DNA from 3 places in the Bradyrhizobium sp. ISRA442 genome. Region 3 is predicted to be linked to each of the others. Evidence: riboswitches for the same ligand, from Rfam matches in the RefSeq annotation. Region 3 holds a riboswitch; each other region holds the start of a gene.
The links. A riboswitch is a leader RNA that binds a small molecule or an ion and turns the genes downstream of it on or off. The one in region 3 is predicted to bind cobalamin.

Region 1: another riboswitch for cobalamin. It lies ahead of MTR72_RS20450 (DUF1636 domain-containing protein); the one in region 3 lies ahead of metE (5-methyltetrahydropteroyltriglutamate--homocysteine S-methyltransferase).
Region 2: another riboswitch for cobalamin. It lies ahead of MTR72_RS20370 (TonB-dependent receptor); the one in region 3 lies ahead of metE (5-methyltetrahydropteroyltriglutamate--homocysteine S-methyltransferase).

Annotation. Positions count from the first base shown of each region.
Region 1 covers NZ_JALGCN010000009.1:168,937-175,739, forward strand. The annotation lists gene cobN (cobaltochelatase subunit CobN) at 1-1,368, opposite strand, end outside; gene cobW (cobalamin biosynthesis protein CobW) at 1,368-2,402, opposite strand; gene MTR72_RS20450 (DUF1636 domain-containing protein) at 2,399-2,773, opposite strand; cobalamin riboswitch at 2,867-3,084, opposite strand; gene cobO (cob(I)yrinic acid a,c-diamide adenosyltransferase) at 3,125-3,760, shown strand; gene MTR72_RS20460 (cobyric acid synthase) at 3,773-5,221, shown strand; gene cobD (threonine-phosphate decarboxylase CobD) at 5,226-6,191, opposite strand; gene cbiB (adenosylcobinamide-phosphate synthase CbiB) at 6,203-6,803, opposite strand, start outside.
Region 2 covers NZ_JALGCN010000009.1:153,832-160,634, forward strand. The annotation lists gene MTR72_RS20370 (TonB-dependent receptor) at 1-2,112, opposite strand, end outside; cobalamin riboswitch at 2,227-2,427, opposite strand; gene MTR72_RS20375 (histidine phosphatase family protein) at 2,503-3,075, shown strand; gene cobT (nicotinate-nucleotide--dimethylbenzimidazole phosphoribosyltransferase) at 3,079-4,131, opposite strand; gene cobF (precorrin-6A synthase (deacetylating)) at 4,147-4,893, opposite strand; gene cobA (uroporphyrinogen-III C-methyltransferase) at 4,896-5,621, opposite strand; gene MTR72_RS20395 (cobyrinate a,c-diamide synthase) at 5,618-6,803, opposite strand, start outside.
Region 3 covers NZ_JALGCN010000025.1:37,223-44,025, reverse strand. The annotation lists gene MTR72_RS33845 (nodulate formation efficiency C protein) at 655-1,272, opposite strand; cobalamin riboswitch at 2,481-2,682, shown strand; gene metE (5-methyltetrahydropteroyltriglutamate--homocysteine S-methyltransferase) at 2,786-5,131, shown strand; gene hemN (oxygen-independent coproporphyrinogen III oxidase) at 5,873-6,803, opposite strand, start outside.

The sequences.
Region 1 (6,803 bases), on a different contig from region 3:
CCAGGCTTGCGCGAGATCGTCCTGCAATTGCTGCGGAAGACGCGAGAGCGCCGCGCGATAGTCGGCAACGCTGCAGGTCAACTGCCGCGTCAGAAGGGTCTCGCCGAGCGCGTGCGCCGGCGAGACGTCGAAGCCGGTCTCAGCAAGATCGAACAATAGCGCTTCGACCGAGGCGAGCGCGTCGAGACCGACCGCGTGCGCGATCTGGTGCGGACGACCCGGATAATTCGAGAGCACGATCGCCAGCCGCCTCGTACCGGCCGGCTTCTCCGCAAGCTGCCGCCAGGCCGCAACACGTGCGGCAACCACATTCACGCGCTCTTCATCCGCACGATGAGCAAGATGGGAGAATTGCAGATCGTGATCGCGCGCAGCGGCCGATTTGAAACTCACCACGCCCGCGAACAGGCGGCCATCGACCTCGGGCAGCACCACATGCATCGCGAGGTCGCCGGGCGACAGGCCGCGCAGCGACTCCGACCAGTCCTCCCGTCGTGCCGTCGAGAGCGCGACCTGGAACACCGGGCATGAGGCTGCATCGAACGGCGTCGTGCCGTCATCGCCCGCCGCGGAGAACGCCGTCGCATTGACGATCGCCGCCGGAGGGCTTTGCGTAAGATGCGCGCGCAGCCAATCCGCAACGCCCGCAGCCTTCAGCGAGACGACGAACACGCCAAAGGCGTCAAAGCCCTGCTTGCGCAACGCCGCGATCAGGGCATCAACGGGACCGGTGTCCGCGGCGGTGAGATAGGCGCGATAGAAGGTCACAAGCGCGCGCGGCTTGCCGTCGGAGCCAGGGGGCGCCGCGATCACGCCGCGTACAGGATCGTAGAACCCCATTTCGGGAACGTTCATTTCGCCGACGACCGGCCCGGCATAGAGACCCGAGGCCAGCGCAAGCTGCGCGATCGCGGCTTGCGCTGCGACCGGACCGCCGGTGTCGCAGAGCACCTTCAGCCGCCGCAGCGTCGAGACCGGCAGGGTCGAGTACGCATCCAGCCGCGTATCGTCTCGGCCGTCGGCCGGCAGCACCGCCAGCACGATGTTACGGTCCTTTGCCAATTGGTGAAGGGCCGCGAGCCCGTAGGACCAGTAGGATTCACCGCCGATCAGGCGCACCAGAATGCCGCGCGCCTGCGAAAGCGTGCGCTCGATATAGGTATCGACCGAGAGCGGATGACGCAGCTCCGCAAGATTGGCGAGCCGCAGCGACGGCAGGCTGTCGCGGCCGCGCCGCCAGCCGGCCGCGAATGCGGCAAGATCCGAGTCCGAGAACGAGAGCACCACGAGATCGGCCGGGTCCTGGCCGATGTCCCTTGGCGTCGCGGTCTCCTCCAGACCGCGGCTCTCGCGGAAGACGACGTGCATCAGATACCAAGTCCTGCCCTGATTGCGGCCTCGTCGATATCGCCGTGTTCGCCGATCACGACCAGCTTCGACTGCCGCGCGCCCGTGCTCCAGGGCTTATCGAACTGGTGCCGCACGCGCTCGCCGACCGCCTGCAGCAACAGGCGCATCGGCTTGCCCGCGACGGCGATATAGCCCTTGGCACGCAGCACGTTCTGCTCACGCGCAAGCTTCTGGATCGATGCGACCAGCCCGTCGATATCCCTGACCTCCGGAAGATCGATCACGACGGAGGCAAAGTCGTCATGCTCGTGCTCCTCCTCGCCATCATGATGCGAGGGCCGCGCGGCGAGATCATTCTCCGCGGCAGCACCCAGGCCGAGGATCACGCGCACGTCGATCGCGCCATCTGTGACCGGCAGCATCGGCACGCGGCGCGGCATCTCGGCCAAGATCGCCGCCTTGGCTGCCTCGAGGCCTGCGGCGCCGGCAAGATCGGCCTTGGTCAGCAGCACGATGTCGGCGCAGGCGATCTGGTCCTCGAACACCTCCGACAGCGGCGTCTCGTGATCGAGATTTTCATCCGCCGCACGCTGCGCTTCGACCGCGTCGGGATCCGGCGCGAAGCGGCCGGCTGCGACGGCCTCGGCATCGGCGAGTGCGATCACGCCGTCGACCGTGATGCGCGAACGGATCTCCGGCCAGTCGAACGCCTTGAGCAGCGGCTTTGGCAGCGCCAGGCCCGATGTCTCGATCAGGATGTGATCGGGCTTCACGGGCCGCGCCAGAAGCTGCTCCATGGTCGGAATGAAATCGTCGGCGACGGTGCAGCAGATGCAGCCATTGGCGAGCTCGACGATATTCTCTTCCGGGCAGTTCGCATCAGCGCAGGATTTCAGGATCTCGCCGTCGACACCCTCGCTGCCGAACTCGTTGACGAGCACCGCGAGCTTCTTGCCGTTGGCATTGCTGAGAAGGTGCTGGATCAGCGTGGTCTTGCCGGACCCCAGAAAACCGGTGACGACCGTAACCGGCACTTTTGCGAGCGAGTTCATTCGGCGGCCTCCGGCACGACGGCAATGGGGGGAATACGGGCAAGCGACTGCTTGCGGAAGATCTCGGGACGGCTGCGCCAGGGTACGATGCCGTCAGGCGCCGCCGCATAGGCCGTGGCACCCGCGACCACATCGCGTGCGTTGGCATCGGACAATCGGCCATAAACATAGGACCAGCGGCCGGGCGCGCTCAGCGCCACCGAGCAGCCCTGGCTGCAAGCCGAAAGACATTCGACGGGAACCACGGTGACGCCCTCGGGCACACCGGCGTCGAGGATCGCGCCATGCAGGCGCTTTCCGGGCGTGACTTCGCCCTCGGCGAGCGTCTGGCCGGCACGGCAGGTGATGCAGACATGAAGCGTGACGGTCATCGCCCCTTCCACGAAAGACGGCCGGAGGCGATGAGGCGCACGAGCCGTTCTGGCGAAGGCTCGTTTCCCCGTCGCGGAACACCCCGTCCGCCGGTCTCAAACTCCGCGCTGGCAGGTCTCCCGGCTTGCGGAGCAGGGTTTGTCCCTTCGATCCCCGCCTTCCCGATCCCGGGGGATCAGTGGCTTCGGGCATCTCTCCGGTCACGGTCGCGGGGGCGGCTGCATTTTGGGCTCAAATCTTGCCGATTCGCGCCCTATCGCATTCCCTCTTCGCCTGTCGTAGGACAGGAACCAACGCGGGCCCACCATTTGCCCATGGCCGCCACTTGTCAAGCCGAAGGACCCCGTCCGATGACGCCTGAACCCGATACCCGAACCACCGAGGACACCGACACACGGCACGCTGCGAAAATGGCGAAAATCAAGGTCGCCCGCGACAAGATCATGGCGACCAAGAGCGGCGAGAAGGGCCTCATCATCGTCCATACCGGCGCCGGCAAGGGCAAGTCCTCGTCGGCCTTCGGCATGATCGTCCGCTGCGTCGCTCATGGCTTCCCCTGCGCCGTGGTCCAGTTCATCAAGGGCGCCTGGGATACAGGCGAGCGGCGGCTGCTCACCGGCCATTTCGGCGATCTCTGCCAGTTCCATGCGATGGGCGAAGGCTTCACCTGGGAGACGCAGGACCGCGCCCGCGACATCGCCGCGGCACGCGCCGGCTGGGAGAAGGCGAAGGAGCTGATATCCGATGAACGGCTGCGCATGGTCGTGCTCGACGAGATCAACATCGCGCTGCGCTACGACTATCTCGACATCGCCGAGGTCGTCGATTTCCTGAAGACCTCGAAGCCGCCGATGACGCATGTCGTCCTCACCGGCCGCAACGCGAAGGACGAGCTGATCGAGATCGCCGATCTCGTCACGGAGATGACGCTGGTTAAGCATCCGTTCCGCTCGGGCATCAAGGCGCAAGCCGGCGTCGAGTTCTGAGACAAGATCGCAATGGCGCGCGCATTGATGATCCAGGGGGCCGGCTCGGACGTGGGCAAATCGCTCATCGTCGCCGGCCTTGCGCGCGCGTTCACGCGGCGCGGCCTGCGTGTGCTCCCGTTCAAACCGCAGAACATGTCGAACAATGCCGCCGTCACGGTTGATGGCGGCGAGATCGGCCGTGCCCAGGCGCTTCAGGCCCTCGCCGCGGGCGTCGAGCCGCACACCGACATGAACCCGGTGCTGCTCAAGCCTGAGACCGATATCGGCGCACAGGTGATCGTGCACGGTAAGCGCATCGCCACCGCACGCGCCCGCGACTACGCTGCAATGAAGCCTTCCTTGATGGGCGCCGTGCTGGAGAGCTTTGAGCGGCTGAAGACGCGCGCCGACGTCGTGCTGGTCGAGGGTGCCGGCAGCCCGGCCGAAGTCAATCTGCGCAAGGCCGACATCGCCAATATGGGCTTTGCGCGCAAGGCCGACGTGCCGGTGGTGCTGGTCGGCGACATCGATCGCGGCGGTGTCATCGCGCAACTCGTCGGGATCAAGATGGTGATCGACCCGGACGATGCCGCGATGATCCGGGGCTTTGTCATCAACAAGTTCCGCGGCGATCCCACGCTGTTCGACGACGGCTACCGGCTGATCGAAACGAAAACGTCCTGGCACGGCTTCGGCGTGCTGCCGTGGTTCACGCGCGCCGGCGAGCTTCCGGCCGAGGATGCGCTGGGGCTGCGCGACGCGCGAAAGCCGGGCCAGTACAAGATCGCCTGTCTCGCATTGTCGCGGATCGCCAATTTCGACGACCTTGATCCCTTGAAGCTGGAGCCCGGCGTCGATCTTGTGATGGTGCGACCGGGCGAAGCGATCCCCGGTGACGTCCGCCTTGTCATCATCCCCGGTTCCAAGTCCACCCGGGGCGATCTCGCCTTCCTGCGCGCGCAGGGCTGGGACATTGATCTCCTCGCCCATCACCGCAGGGGTGGTCACGTGCTCGGCCTCTGCGGCGGCTACCAGATGCTGGGGCGAAGCGTCGCCGATCCCGACGGTATCGAAGGGCCGGCAGGCGAAACGCCAGGCCTCGGGCTTCTCAACGTGACGACGGAGATGAGCGCGCAGAAGACGCTGACGCGCGTCGCAGCCGTGCATACGGCTACCGACCAGCCGATCGAGGCCTACGAAATTCACATCGGCCGCACCGAAGGGCCGGATCGCGCACGCCCGTTCGCAAGGCTCGACGGCGCACCGGAAGGCGCCATCTCACGCGACGGGCGGGTGCACGGCAGCTATCTGCACGGCCTCTTCACCTCGGATGATTTCCGCAAGGCGTTTCTTGCAAAACTCGACATTCCCGGTGGCGACGAGCCCTACCACGCCAGGGTCGAAAGCGCGCTCGACGCGCTCGCCGAGCACATCGAGACGCATCTTGATGTCGAAGGCCTGCTCGCGCTGGCGCGCTGAGCGCTCAGCGCGCCAGCACATCCGCGAGGCGCGTCCATTCCGGCTCGCCGCCCGGAAGCCCCAGACGCAACCATGTCGGCTTCTGCGCGAAGACGCGCGACCAGATGTGGGCACGCGCGAGCTTGTCCTGCGCTACCAGCGCGTCGCCGGTCTCGTAGAGACGAAACAGCGGCGTGCCGCCGACGAGCCGCCAGCCTTGCGACTGCACCATGGCGTCGAGCCGAATGCTGTCGCGCACGAGCCGCGCTGCGGTTGCCTTGGCCCAGTCATCATCGCGCAAGGCGCGTTGCCCGATGGCAATCGCGGCGCCCGACACCGGCCACGGGCCGGACATCGCCGCGAGCGCTGCGACATCGGTCGCATTGCCGAGCGCGAAACCGAGCCGCAGGCCGGCAAGCCCGTAGAACTTTCCGAATGAGCGCAGGATCAACAGTCCCGGCCGATCGGCCTCACGCGCAAGCGACAGGTGCGGCAGCGCGTCGGCAAAGCTTTCGTCGATCACGAGGCGGCCGACGCGCGGCAGCAGCGCCAGCAGCGTCTCGGGTTGGTGGCATCGGCCGTCGGGATTGTTGGGGTTGACGACAAGGGCGAGGTCGGTGCCTGCGAGCGCATCCAGCTCGCCGACCTCTTCAACGTCCCAGCCCGCGGCCACAAGAACCGCGGCATACTCGTTATAAGTCGGCGCGAGAATGCGGGCGTGGCCGCGCGATGCAATGTGCGGCAGCAATTGAATCGCGGCCTGCGCGCCACCTAGCGCAACGACCGGCGCGCGCGTCCCATAGGCGTGTTGCGCGGCCTGATGCAGCGACTCGATCTCGGATCGCGACGGCAAAGCGCTCCACTGCGGCAGACTCACCTCGACGGCCGGGTAAGGCCGCCGGTTGATCCCCGTCGAGAGATCGATCCAGTCCTCCGCGCGTCCGCCGAAACGTTGCCGGGCCTGATCGAGGTTTCCACCGTGCTCGCGCATGTCTTGTTCTTTCACGCGAAGGCGAGGATCGCAAGGACGCCGGCGAGCAGCAGCATGGCGCGGCGATAGATCGTCAGCCCATGCTTGAGGTCGGCGGCGAGCGGATCGCGTGCACCTTCGTTCAGCCAGGGCTCGTTGGTGATGCTGCCGTGATAGATGCGGGGACCGCTGAGCCGCACGCCAAGCGCGCCGGCCATGGCGGCTTCCGGCCAACCGGCATTGATCGAGCGGTGGCGGTTCGCGTCCCGCGTCATGCACGACAGCGCCTCTGGCGGCCGCGGCGCCAGCAGCACGAAGAGAAAGCCGGTGAGACGCGCCGGAATGAAGTTTGCGACATCGTCGATGCGCGCTGCGGCCCAGCCGAACGCCTCGTGCCGCTCGGTGCGATGGCCGATCATCGAGTCCAGCGTGTTAATAGCCTTGTAGCCGAAGACGCCGGGCAAGCCGAACAGCGCGCCCCAGAACACGGGCGCGACGATGCCGTCGGAAGCATTCTCCGCCAGGCTCTCGAGAGCCGCACGCGCGACGCCGGCCTCGTCAAGCGTAAAGGGATCGCGCCCGACGATGCGCGACACGGCCGCGCGCGCGCCGGCGATGTCGCCGGCCTGCAAC
Region 2 (6,803 bases), on a different contig from region 3:
GACATGGCGGCCGACGATGCCGAGCTCGACCGGCCAGGGCGTGAAGAAGCGGTACGATGCCCCCGCATTGGCGACGATGCGCGGTACGTTCGGCGGGGTGTTCCCTGAGAACGATCCACCGACGAAATTGTAATCGGCGTAGCGCGCATCGACATAGGCAATGTTGCCCCACAGCCGTAGCGCGTCGATGGGACGGACAGACGCCGCGAGCTCCACGCCCTTCGACTCCTGCCGTCCGGCAATGTTGAGCTGCATGCCGCCAGCCGCAGCATAGACGTTCTTGCGCTGGATGTCGTAGGCCGAGAACGACCACTCCGCCCTGTTGTCCCAGAACAAACGCTTTACGCCCGTCTCATAGGTGCGCGAAGTCGTCAGGTCGAGCGGCTGGGTGGGTGCGAGCAGGAAGATGTTGTTGGCGGAGACATCAGCCCCGGTGGCGTACTGGCTGAAGAAGGTCAGGCCGGGAACGGCCTCCCAGGTGTAGCCGAAGCGGCCCGTCACCGGTGCCCAGGACTGCGAGAACGGGAAGTTCGCCTTCTCCAGCCCGTTCACGTCGGTCGCGTTGCGGTCGAGCCCGATATGCTCGACGCGCAGGCCGCCGACCAGCGCAAAGCTGCGTGTGAGTTTCAGCCGGTCCTCGAAAGTCAGCGCCTCGTTGTCGATGCGCGCGGTCTGCTGCTGCGTCGTCAGCAGGCCGTAATAGCCGCGCACGGGATCGACCAGCGTGACCTGATCGTGCGGAAAATTGGCGGCCCCCGGCCGGACGAAGTCGAGGTTACTCACCGCAAGCGTCGTGACAAGGCGATTATCGAAGCCTGCGATATTCGTGTCCCAGGTCAGGTCGGTGATGTTGCCGACCAGCCGCTGGCTGTGCGCGACATAGAAGCGCTCGCGGTCGACCAGGTTCGAATTGGCATTGAACGCCTCGACTTCGTTGTTGAACCACTCGCGCTCCGCGCCATAACCGTAGGCCTGGCTCTTCAGGGTGAGGCCCGGCGCGAGCTTCAGCTCGAAGCCGCCGCGCAGCCACACCTCCTGAGCGACGTTACGGTTATCGAGAACGTTGTAGTTGGTATTGAAGGTTCGGTCGTCGATGGTGACGGCGCCGAGGTTCGAGCCGTTGTAGTTCGAAACGTAATTGCCGGAGACGATGCCGCTCGTCGCATGCGAGCCGCTGAAGGCGATCGGCACCAGCGGCACGCCCCAATAGGGGCTCCCGCGATCCTCGCGGTATTCGATCGCGCCCCAGATCTTAAGACTGTCGGAGATGCGGTAGTTGAGCTGGCTCGAGACGTCGAACGTCCTTGTATTGGTATCGTCGGCAAAGCCGTGCAGCGAGGAACGGCTGATGTCGAAGCGGTAGTCGAGGCCTTGTACGTTGGTGCTGCCGCCGGAGCCGTAATGGGCGCGGAACGAGTTCAGGGAATCCCAAGAAAAATCAGCTTCATTCCGGATCGGTCCGGTATGCGGCTGCTTGGTGACGACATTGACCGCGCCGCCGGCGGCGCCCTCGCCCGACATCACCGAGGCCGGGCCTTTCAGGAATTCCACGGCCTCGAGATTGGCCGTGTCCATGATGCGCGACGTCATGTTCTGCGGGCCGATCTTGATGCCGTTGTAGAGCATGTTGATCTGGCTGTTGGTGAAGCCGCGCATCGAGAAGGCCGATGGCTCGGCCGGATTGTCGCCGGAGGTGACGCCGACCGCACCTTGGGCGACCTCCGAAACGGTGCGGTAGCCCTGCTCGCGCATGGTCTCGGCCGAGATCACCTCGACGGTTGCGGGGATCTCGCGCACGGTCAGGCCGAGGCGCGAGGCGCTTACGGCCACCGCATTGGTGTTGAGCGGTGTCTGCGCCGTGGTCGCGACAACCGGGTTCTGCGCGGCCGGCACTGCGGCAGGCCTGACGGCCGCGGTTCGGCGCACGGACCGTCCCTCGCTGCGCGCAGGCTTGGCCGGTTTGCGGGACGGGGCGGGGGTCACCTCGACCGGCGGCAGCGGATCGCGGGCCTGCTCCGCGGATGCCGCAGGCATGTCAATTGACGCAAGCGATGTGAGGGCAGCGGACGCGAGCAGGACTTTGCGCGGACTCGCCGCACGGATGAAAGACATGGTTCGAACCTCGGTGTGACGTCAGTGGCACGTCACAGCGAACCAGGTCTCACCTTCGGCCTTGCAGCCCTCCGATGAAGCCGAATGTCTGTACTCCCCGACCGACATTTTCGCGTGTGACCACGGCTGACGGCAGGTCTCCTGGCTTGCGGGTCATGACCGCTTCGTCGCCTTCCCGGGACCGAGGGCCCAGTGGCTCCTGACGAAGGATTCTCCGCTCACAGTTGCGGGGGCAGCTACGGCATTGGGGATACATCCCCGCACCGCATTCCCTTTTCATCCCCTTTCGGGGAAACCGTCAGGGACATCTAGGATTAAGAGGCGGACCGAGTCAATGTATGTGGGCTGGGCTGCGGCGTTCTTGCCGCAGTGGTTTTCAGGAGACATCGAATGGAAGGCGAGACCTTCCTCTGGCTGATACGTCATGCGGCCGTCGACGGCATCGCGGGCACGATCCATGCGGCGGAGGCACCGGCCGATCTCGGCGACCGCACGCGGATCAACGCGTTGCGACGCTGCCTGCCGCGTGAAGCTGTAAGCTATGCAAGCCCTTCGCGGCGGACGGTCGATACGGCACGCGCGCTCGGGCTCAGCCCTAGGCTCGCACAGGAATTCGGCGAACAGGATTTTGGCGACTGGACCGGCCAGCGCCACGATGATCTGGCTGCGGCGGGCGGCGATACCTATGCGCAATTCTGGAACGACCCCGCGCGAGCTAAACCGCCCGGTGGTGAAAGCTTTGAGGAACAGATCGCCCGCGTCCGCCAAGGCCTCTCGACCGTCAAAACCGGTCCGGTCATTCTCGTGGTCCACTCCGGCACGATCCGCGCCGCGCTCTGCATCGCGCTCGATCTTGCGCCGCGGGCGGCGCTCCGCTTCGTCATCGATCCGTTGTCGCTCACCCGCATCGACCGGCTCGCGACCGGCTGGCGCGTCGTGTCCGTCAATCAGCGCGCCGGCTGAACATCAGGCCGGACGATCCGGCACGTTGGCCTCGGCAAACGTCGCCATGCCGTTGTGGAGTGCGCAGGCCAGACGGACCAGCGGCAACGCGATCGCGGCGCCCGATCCCTCACCCAGCCTGAGATCGAGGCTGATCAGCGGCTGGACGTTCAGCGCGCGCAGAACCAGCCGATGCCCCTGCTCCGCGGATTGGTGCGAGGCCAGCAGAAACGGCTGGCATGACGGGTTGAGACGAACCGCAGCCAGCGCCGCAACCGAGACGATGAAGCCATCGATCAGCACCGGAATGCGGCGCTGCGCGGCGGCGATGATCGCGCCGCAGATGGCCGCGATTTCGAGACCACCGACGGCGTACAGGATCTTCTCAGGCGAAGCATCGGTCAAACCATGGCGCGCGATCGCGGCGTCGATCACGCTTGCCTTGTGCGCGCGGCCGGCCGCATCGATGCCGGTGCCGCTGCCCGCGATCTCCTCGGCGCTCATAGCGAGCAGGCTCGCGGCAATCGCCGCCGAGGTCGTGGTGTTGCCGATGCCCATCTCACCGAGAATGAGTAGATTTGGCTGTGAGGCCGCGGCGCGAGCCACAGCGCGGTGCCCGCATGCAAAGGCAAATGCCAGTTCCGACGGTTCGAGCGCGGCCTCGACGCTGAAGTCGCGGGTGCCGCTGCGTGGCTTGTCGGTGATGATACCGGCCATCTTCGCCTGCGCCAGCGTGCCGGCGTCGACTACCTCGAGGGATGAGCCGAGCTCACGCGCCAGCACCGAGATCGCGGCGCCGCCGGACGCAAAATTTGCCATCATCGCAATGGTCACCGCCTGCGGATAGGCCGACACGCCTTGCGCGACCACGCCATGATCGCCGGCGAAGACGATGATCGGGACGCAGCCAGCGCGCGGCTGCTCGGTGGCCTGGAGCCCGGCAAGCTCGATCGCAAGCTGCTCGAGCCGCCCGAGCGCGCCGGTCGGCTTCGTCAGTTGCGCCTGACGCGCGGTCGCGGCGTCGCGATGGACCGCGGAGATATCAGGACATTTCTGGTAGACCCATTCGGGAAGCATGCTACCTCGTTTACGTCATGGCCTGCGTTTGAGAATGTAGCTGTCCATGATCCAGCCATGCCGCTCGCGCGCCTCTTGCCGCGCGGCGACGATGCGCGGACCGACCTCAGTGAGCGCGCCAGACATGATGATCTCATCGGGCATGCCGAGATTGGCACCCCACCAGATGTGCAGGCCCTTCGGATCGAGCGACTGAAATGCCGTGCCGCCATCAAGCATCACGACGACCGTATCTGCTCCTTGCGGCCATCCACCCTCGCGCAGGCGCCGTCCTGTCGTGACCAGAAAGGGCTCGCCGATGTCGTTCAGCGGCAGCGCATGCGCCGCACACAAGGCCTGGATCGAGGTGATGCCGGAGACCACCTCGATTGTCGGCAGTGGATCAAGCCGGCGCGCGATACGCAGCGAGGAATCGTAGAGCGAGGGATCGCCCCAGATCAGCAGCGCGACACGGCCCTCGCCTTCGAGATGATCTGCGATCGCCTGCGACCAGGTCGCGGCGACAGCGTCGTGCCAATCGTCCACCCCCTTGCGATAATCCGCTTCCTTGTCACGCACCGGCAGATCGAATTCAGCAATGCGGGTCTTTTCGTTGGTGAGCACGTCGGCGCAGATCGTCCGCCGCAAGTCGGCAAGATCGGATTTCGCGGTCCCCTTGCGCGGGATCAGGACGAGATCGGCAGCGTTGATGGCACGGATCGCAGCCAGCGTGAGCTGCTCCGGATCGCCGCAACCGATGCCTATCAGCGAGAGCGTCAGCACGATCAACCAGCCTCCGCCAGGGCGCCGAACACGATGACGGCGGCCGTCGTGGCTGCGCCGCCCCGCGCGAGCTGCCTGGCCAGCTCGGCGATCGTGGTGCGCAGCAACCGCTCGTCCGGGCGACCGAGGGATTCGGCGAACAGCGCCGGTGTGTCCGGGGAAAGCCCATGCGCGATCAGCTTCGCGGCGAGATCCGGGAATGTGCGGCGGCCCATATAGACCACGGTCGTCGCCTCTGGATCGGCCAGCGCAGCCCAATTGAGATTCTTGGGCAGTTCGCCGGTGACATCGGCCCCGGTCACGAACTGTACCCGGCGCGAGGTGTGGCGCCGGGTCAGGGGAATGCCGGCCTCGGCAGCCGCGACACATGCCGAGGTGACGCCGGGGATGATCTCGTAGCCGATGCCGGCCGCGCGCAGCGTCTCGATCTCCTCTTCCAGACGTCCGAATATTCCGGCATCGCCCGACTTCAGCCGCACCACGCGCGCGCCGGTCGCGGCATAGTCGACCAACAGGCGGTTGACGTGCTGCTGCTTGGTCGAGGGGCGCCCCGCGCGCTTGCCCACCGCGACGAGATTGGCGCCGGGCCGGGCGAGATCGAGGATCGCGCCGGAGGCGAGGTCATCATAGAGCACGACGTCGGCCTCGCGCAGCCGCGCCACCCCCTTCACCGTGAGGAGTTCGGGATCGCCGGGACCGGCGGAGACGAAGGAGACGAAGCCGCTCACCGGTCCTCCGCGATCAGATGGAAGAACGTGCCCGTGGCACGGTTGCGGCGCGAGCCGGTCTCGGCAATGACTGCGCCGGTGGCATCGCGCACGACCGCAAGTGCAGTATCAGGCTGCGCGATGATGGTTGAATAGTGGAATTCATGGCCGCGCAGGCGTGCGCCGGCCCGATGCCCCGGCATTGGCGCGGCGAGTTCGGCGAGACGATAGCCCAGATGCATGCGGCGCTTTGCAAAGCTCGTCTCCAGCCCGAGCAGGCCCGTCATCTCGTGGCGGACACCGTCGGCGTCGGTCAAGGCCGTGCCCAGCACCATATAGCCTCCGCATTCGCCATGCACGGGCCGCGTCTCGGCAAAGGCGCGCAAGCCGCTGCGAAAGCGCGCATTGGCTGCGAGCTGACCGGCATGCAGTTCGGGATAGCCGCCGGGCAGCCAGCAGACATCGGCACTCGCATCGGGTCCCTCGTCGGCGAGCGGCGAGAATGTCACGATCTCGGCGCCGGCCGCGCGCCAGGCTTCCAACATGTGCGGATAGACGAACGAGAACGCGGCGTCGCGGGCCAGCGCAATGCGCTGCCCGGGCGGCGTCACACTCAGGCCATTGGTCGCCGTTTGAGGCGTCCAGGCGGCCGCCGATCGCAACACCGCATCGAGATCGACATGCTCAGCGACGAAGCGCGCAGCCTCCCCGATCAAGCCGCCGATCTCCGCTTGCTCCTCGGCCTGCACGAGACCGAGGTGGCGCTTCGGCAGGCTGATCTCGGCGTGACGCGGCAGCGCGCCGAACACGGCGATGCCGGCATCGCTGAGCGCGCGCCGCACGAGATCTTCGTGACGCGGGCTCGCGACGCGGTTGAGCACCACGCCGGCAAGGCGCACGCCGGCGCGGTAATCACGCAGGCCCGCGGCGATCGCTGCAGCCGTCTGCGCCTGTCCGGATGGATCGATCACCAGCAGCACCGGCCAGCCCATCATCTCCGCGATATCGGCGGTGGCGCCGGTGCCGCAGACGCCGCGCGCGGCGACACCGTCGAACAGGCCCATCGAGCCCTCGGCAAGCACGATATCGGCATCAGTGCCGCGACTGACCAAGTGGGCGATCATTGCGCGGTCCATGGCCCAGCTATCGAGGTTGACGGAAGCGCGCTCCGTGGCGGCAGCGTGGAATGCCGGATCGATATAG
Region 3 (6,803 bases):
TTCGCAACCAGAGACGGCGCCAGGGCAGGTGGGACAGAATTAAAGAAGCGTTTTCCCATGCTTCAAATCCGGATCTATGACGCGCAGACGAATGCGCGCGAGGAAATCTAGCGCCGACTCAGTTCGGTCCTCGATGCCTCGCGCTCGGCTCCGGGGATCCTCGCCGGGAGCGCTCGGAAAAGGGCCGGTGCTCAGGGGGTATGCCGGCCCCGCTAACACTGCCCCATTGCCCTCTTAACCGGTTTCGTCGCAGCACTCGATCCCGGGTGCCGCCTCGACGTCGGCAGGCTCACGCTCTTGCGGGTGCCAGTCAGTCGCGCGATGCGCGGCGCACGCCGGATCGGGCTTGAGCCCGAGGCATCTCCAGGCCCGGTCCCGTGAAGAATGGCATGGAGAGCTGGTTCCCTCGCAGATTGGTGTCCTCTCACTGCGTCGGGGCCAAACCACGTCTCGCAAGCTGGCACGCGTCACTGAGCTCGACTCCTCGCAGAATCGTGCCGCCCGTTTTTTCGATGACGGCTGAAGGCTGCGGGAAAGGCTCGCGACTGTTGCGAAGGCGTCAACACCGCAGTTTTAGAGCGGATATGTCTTGCAGTTGCTTTGAGGCGTTCGGCGCTAAAGGAGCTGCGGCGCGATCTTGCTCTGCGCGACCATTTACCAAGGCCTTTCGCTCCCCTCTAACTCTTCCCGTTCCTTTGGCTCCATGCGAGCGAACCAGGAGCCGGGAGGAAAGGCTGCGATACGCTTGGCAAAGGAGGATTGCGGCTCCCAATCTTGCCCTTCGCTCTTCTCGAAAGTGATGACCCCGTTGTGTGTAAAAAAACGGGGCCCTGGGATATTACAGTTCACCAAAAGCAAAACGCGCCACAGATCACCTTTCTCGGTCGGCTTGTCCTTCTGCTTCGGCAAGTAGTCCACTCCAACAGGCTCAACGATAGTGCAGCGGCCCTGCCGCAGAAGATCGCCGAGCCGGCCTTGCGTGGTCGTCACGAAGTTGAAGTTGCTCGGATCATGCAGAAAGCGAAGATTTGCGTCCCTTTCACCCGCCTTGACTTCAGTGGCGATCAACGAGAGCGCCAGGGCGTGCCAGCCCAATTCGATCGGCTTTGCATAGGTCGACGCAAGTTGAAACGTGCCGTCGAGCGCGATCCTCCAGGTGATAACGTACTGTTCGTCTAATGTATCATCCGGGTGCCTGGTCCACGAAACGAAAACATAGTCGTTTTCGTCAAGTTCAGCGACGCCCCACATTCGAGGGACGAACTGTGCCACCTTCGAGACGTTGGAGATAATTTGTTCTATTGTCTCACCGTCTTGCGCTCGCCACGTTGACTTGAATCTTTCGATATGGGGGCTCTCGATGGCGCGAACACTGTTGCTCGTCGCAGCCAGCCCGGCCAGGCAGATCAGGGGTCGACCGAGACAAAACCATAACGCGCGTCTTCTAGACACTTTTCTCATAACTGTCGGCCTATCTGGCTTCATCCATCATTCCAAAGCGGGCAACCTTCAACCTGTTATGCGCGAGCGCAAGAAGTTAGCGGCGACGCGACGGGGAGACCGATGGTGTCCCGTGCGAGCAGGCGCTCCCCTCTATGTCACGCGCCGCTAACTTCGCTGCCGGCGACAGCCTCAAGTTGCTGTGCTGGACATGCCCAGCAGGAGGAGACTGGGCATGCCGAAGACTTGCATTCCTCGTGCCAGGTAACAGACGGCAATTCGCACCGCTTTTATGTCCTCTTTGTCGGCTTTCCGACTTGGGCACGTCTCGATGTCTCCGTTCAGCGCTATCGAGCGCGGCTTATGCATCCTCGTCACGGACCGGATATTCGACGGCGCAGCGGAGCGCCTCGGTGCCAAGTTCCTGATGAGAATTGGAATCACGTTTGCCGCCATAGAACCGTTTGGTTCGGTATCGTTGCCGGGATGTGGGCTTTCGATCTCTGACATGCCTCTGGGCACTTGCGGCCAAGAGGCCAGAGCGCGTTTGGCGCTTCTTTCGCGACATGCGGCGCTCGGGAACTCGAGAGCGGCCTTCGTCAGGTGCGCTTTGCTGTAGAAGGCAACCACGCGAACCCGATCTTCACCGCCGAGCATTTGGAGTCTAGCTGGCACTGCAAATCAACGTGCCGGCCAGGTATGTTGCTAGCTTGCCCAGGTGTCTTAGGCGTATTCAGCACGGATCCAGCTGGTCGAGAGGGCGGCTGGATGGCGGACGCGCTAAGAACCGCTGGGAAGCCGGGACACGCATCAAATGCGTTCTGCTCCAGGCGGCAGTCCCGACCGCGGAAGCCGCATTTGTCCCTTCCACCGATCTGGCGTGCGGCCAGGGGGCGGCTGCGATGGTCATTACAATATCGCGGACTGGAGAGCGCTTCTACATCGACTCAACGATAAAGATGCGCAGTCATTCGCGTAGCGAATGTCGCAGCACCAGCTTCAGACATAATCTGAGAGGTTGACGGAAGACTTGTCTTGCCGATAATCCAAGTCGTCGAGGTTCTCCGGTTCCCACTTGATCCGGAGCTAAGAGGGAAGCCGGTGAATATGCCGGCGCTGCCCCCGCAACTGTGAGCGGCGAGCCGCTGTCCAACGATGTCACTGAAGCCTGCGCGGCTTCGGGAAGGCCGGACAGCAGTGATGACCCGCGAGCCAGGAGACCTGCCCGACAATATCTTCGTCCACGGGCGGGGTGTCCCGGTGGTGCGCCAAGCAGCCGTCGCACCGCGCGACTTCCCCTGCCTGCGTCCGCCATGGCCTTTGCCCCCAACATGGGGTTAACGCTATGTCTCTTCTCTCCCTTCCGGTTGCCACGCTCGGAACGCCACGCATCGGTCCAAGGCGCGAGCTCAAACTCGCTCTAGAAAGCTACTGGGCCGGAAAAATCAGCGAAAAGCAGTTGCTCGAGGACGCAGCTGGCCTGCGTGCCGCGAACTGGGCTCGTCAGAAATCTATCGGCGTCACGGTCATTCCATCGAACGATTTCTCGCTGTATGACCAGGTGCTCGACACAAGTGTCATGGTTGGTGCCATCCCGGAGATCTACGCCTCGAAAGCCGAATCCGTTTCGCTCAAGACGTACTTCGCCATGGCCCGCGGTTCACAATGCGACGACCAGGATGCGAGTTGCGGTCACGGACCGCGCGGATTTGGCACACCCGCGCAGGAGATGACCAAGTGGTTCGACACCAACTACCACTACATGGTCCCCGAGTTTCACAGGGGACAGACTTTCAGGCTATGCTCTCGCAAGCCGATCGAGGAGTATGAGGAAGCCAAGTCCCTTGGCTTTCAGACCCGCCCTGTCCTGATCGGGCCGGTCACATTCCTAAAACTCGGCAAGAGTCCCGATCCTGCGTTCCAGCCACTCTCACTACTGGATGACCTGATACCGGCCTATATCGAGGTTCTGCAGGAATTGGCCAAACGTGGGGCAAATTGGGTTCAGTTCGACGAGCCCTGCCTGGTTCTTGATCTGGATGAGGGGGCGCGAAAATCTTTGCGACATGCCTATGACCGGCTCGCCAAGGAGGGGCCGGCCATCAAGATCATGGTTGCCAGCTATTTCGGCGACCTCGGCGACAATCTGGACACCGCCTTGAGTCTGCCAGTTGCCGGACTGCACCTCGATCTGGTTCGAGCGCCACAGTTGTTGGACCAGATCATCGCTGGCGGCCGAAGTGATCACGTCATCTCGCTCGGTGTCGTCGACGGCCGGAATGTATGGCGGTCGAATTTGTCGTCGCTGCGCCAGCGGCTCGAACCCGCGATTGCGAAGCTCGGCAAGGATCGTGTACAGATCGCCCCATCCTGCTCGCTGCTTCATGTGCCGGTCGATGTTGAACTCGAGACCAGGCTCGCTTCTGACGTCAAGAGCTGGCTTGCTTTCTCGGTCCAGAAGATGCGGGAGCTTGCGATCCTGGCGCGGGCACTCGCAGGCGACCAGAATGTTGCGCTAGCTCTTGCCGAGTCGGAATGTGCCGCGACTGTCCGCCGGACTTCGCCGAAAATCCGTGATGCCAATGTCGCTGTCCGGATGAGGGCGATCGATCAGACCATGCGTCGGCGCGCCAGCCCATTTGCCCGTCGGGCCGAGATCCAAAGCAATCGCTTCGGACTACCGGCTTTTCCTACCACGACGATCGGATCGTTTCCGCAGACCACAGAGGTCCGGAATGCCCGTGCTGCGCATGCGCGAGGCGCGATGAGCGACGAGCAATACGACAGGTTCCTCAAGGAGGAGACAGCGCGCGCCGTACGTTGGCAGGAGGACATCGGTCTTGACGTCCTCGTGCACGGCGAGTTCGAGCGCAATGACATGGTGCAGTACTTTGGCGAGCAACTCGCCGGCTTCGCATTTACCAGGAACGGATGGGTGCAGTCCTACGGATCGCGCTGCGTCAGGCCACCGATCCTGTTTGGCGATGTAGTGCGGTCGAAGCCTATCACCGTGGACTGGTGGCGCTACGCGCAATCACTAACGAGGAAGCCGATGAAGGCGATGTTGACCGGACCGGTGACGATCTTGAACTGGTCCTTTGTTCGCGACGATATTCCCAAGAGCGAGGTCTGCCGCCAGATTGCGCTCGCGATCCGAGACGAAGTCCGCGATCTCGAGAATGCTGGTGCGACCATGATCCAGATCGACGAAGCTGCACTCCGCGAAGGATTGCCGTTGCGTCGATCGGAGTGGACGGCTTATCTCGACTGGGCCGTGGATTGCTTCCGCATCTGCTCATCGGGCGTCGCTGATCAAACGCAAATTCATACACATATGTGCTACTCGGAGTTCAACGACATCATCGGTGCGATCGCTGCAATGGACGCGGATGTCATCTCGATCGAGACGTCGCGCTCGAAAATGGAACTCCTCGACGCGTTCAGGAGCTACGAATATCCAAATCAGATCGGGCCGGGCGTGTACGACATCCACTCTCCACGCGTTCCCGAGACGGGCGAAATGAAGGAGCTGATGGCGTTGGCTCGGACGCGGCTGCAGGATTCGCAGCTCTGGGTCAATCCGGACTGCGGCCTGAAGACGCGCAAATGGGAGGAGGTTCGCCCGGCGCTAGCGAACATGGTCGCTGCCGCCCGCGAACTGCGCGCTGCATTCGATCCGCGAGGCCGTTGATCCGGGCTTGGGTGTCTTCTCGACAAAGCTGATCCGCTTGCGGTCAGTTGCGCTCTCGATAATCGAGGGAGCCTTGGGAACAAAAAAATGCCCGGCCCCGCTTAGCGGGCCGGGCGAAAGTCTGGGAGGAGCGACGCTGACGCATCGCGCGGACTTCCATCGGCGGAGGGAGGATAGCCGCCGGTTCGATCACGGCAAGGACATTCGCCGAAAATCTGAGCCCAGTTGAAGCACAAGCTCAGCGTAGCTCAATTATGCCGTGGTATGCGACCGTATAGCCTGAGGTTTAGAAATCTACACCAAGGTTTGTCGCTCATGACCACGTCGGCAACGGTTGGGACAGCAACGAGGGGCAGTGATGCCGGGCGGTCACCGCAGGGCACCAACCGCAAACTCGGTGCGCTTTCCTGCCTGGAAACCTTATGCTCGATCAGCGCGACGATACGAAAAACCCCGGCTCCAAGGATCCCGCAAGCGTAGCCAATGCAGAGCGGTTGCTATTGATTTGAACCCTGCTTAAGGCAGTCCTTGGTCGACCGGTCCGACCCGATAGTCGGGTTTCGGCCTGGGCCTCTTTGAGATCTATGAGCGGACCACGCAGAGGATGTCACGAGCTTGAAGATGCCCCGGTGCCGATAGGGTGCTCATCAGCCGTGAGCGTGGTCCTGCCCCCAACATAGACCAGTTAAGTGATGGCGATTTCGGATCAGACACGACTCGGCTCGGCTCTGCGCAGCCGGTTTAGACCGCCCGACTATGTATAGCCCCGCACCGAGGAAGATGAGCGTCGAACGCCGATGCGACGCTCCGGACCAGGAACTCTGCGCCATCAACTATGGAAAGCCGACCATTCTCAATCACCACGACGCCATCTGCGATAAGGCTGTCGATTCGAGAACGATCGATGATGGCGAACTTCGGATCCAGACCGTAACGACGGGATGTCTCGGAGAGATCGACTGCCATGTCGCACATGATTCGCTCGATGATCTCGGCGCGGAAGCGATCCTCCTCCGTCAGCAAATAGCCCTTCGCGGTGGCGAGCCGATCCTCGGCGATGCGAGCAAGGTAGTCCTTTGCCGAGATAGCGTTCGCGACAAACCCTTGCTGCATGCGCCCGATCGCGCTGGCGCCGAGACCAATAAGGGCGCCCGCGCAATCGTCAGTGTAGCCCTGGAAGTTGCGCTTCAGCCTGCCTTCCTGCCTCGCGCGGGCAAGACTTTCGTGCGGCAGGGCAAAGTGATCGATGCCGACGCGTACGTATCCAGCATCAACTAAAGCTTCCGCGATCGTTTCGAATTGGAGGTAGCGCTCGACACTGTCGGGCGGGGTGAATTCATCGATCTTGCGTTGATGCTTCTTGAATGCAGGAATGTGCGCGTAGTCGAAGGCCGAAATCCGATCCGGATGCAACTCGAGGCATTTGGCGACGGTGTCCAGGCACGAAGCGACTGTCTGCTGGGGCAGGCCATAGAGCAGGTCGAAATTGATCCGGCCGACGCCCGCACGACGTAACCGATCGACCGAAGTCGCGGTCTGTCCGAAGCTCTGCAGACGATTGATAGCCCGCTGAACAACCGGATCGAAGCTCTGGACGCCAAGGCTCGCCCGGTTGACCCCGCAATAGCCAAGCGTCTCGGCCATCGGCTCGCTCAACATGCGTGGATCGATC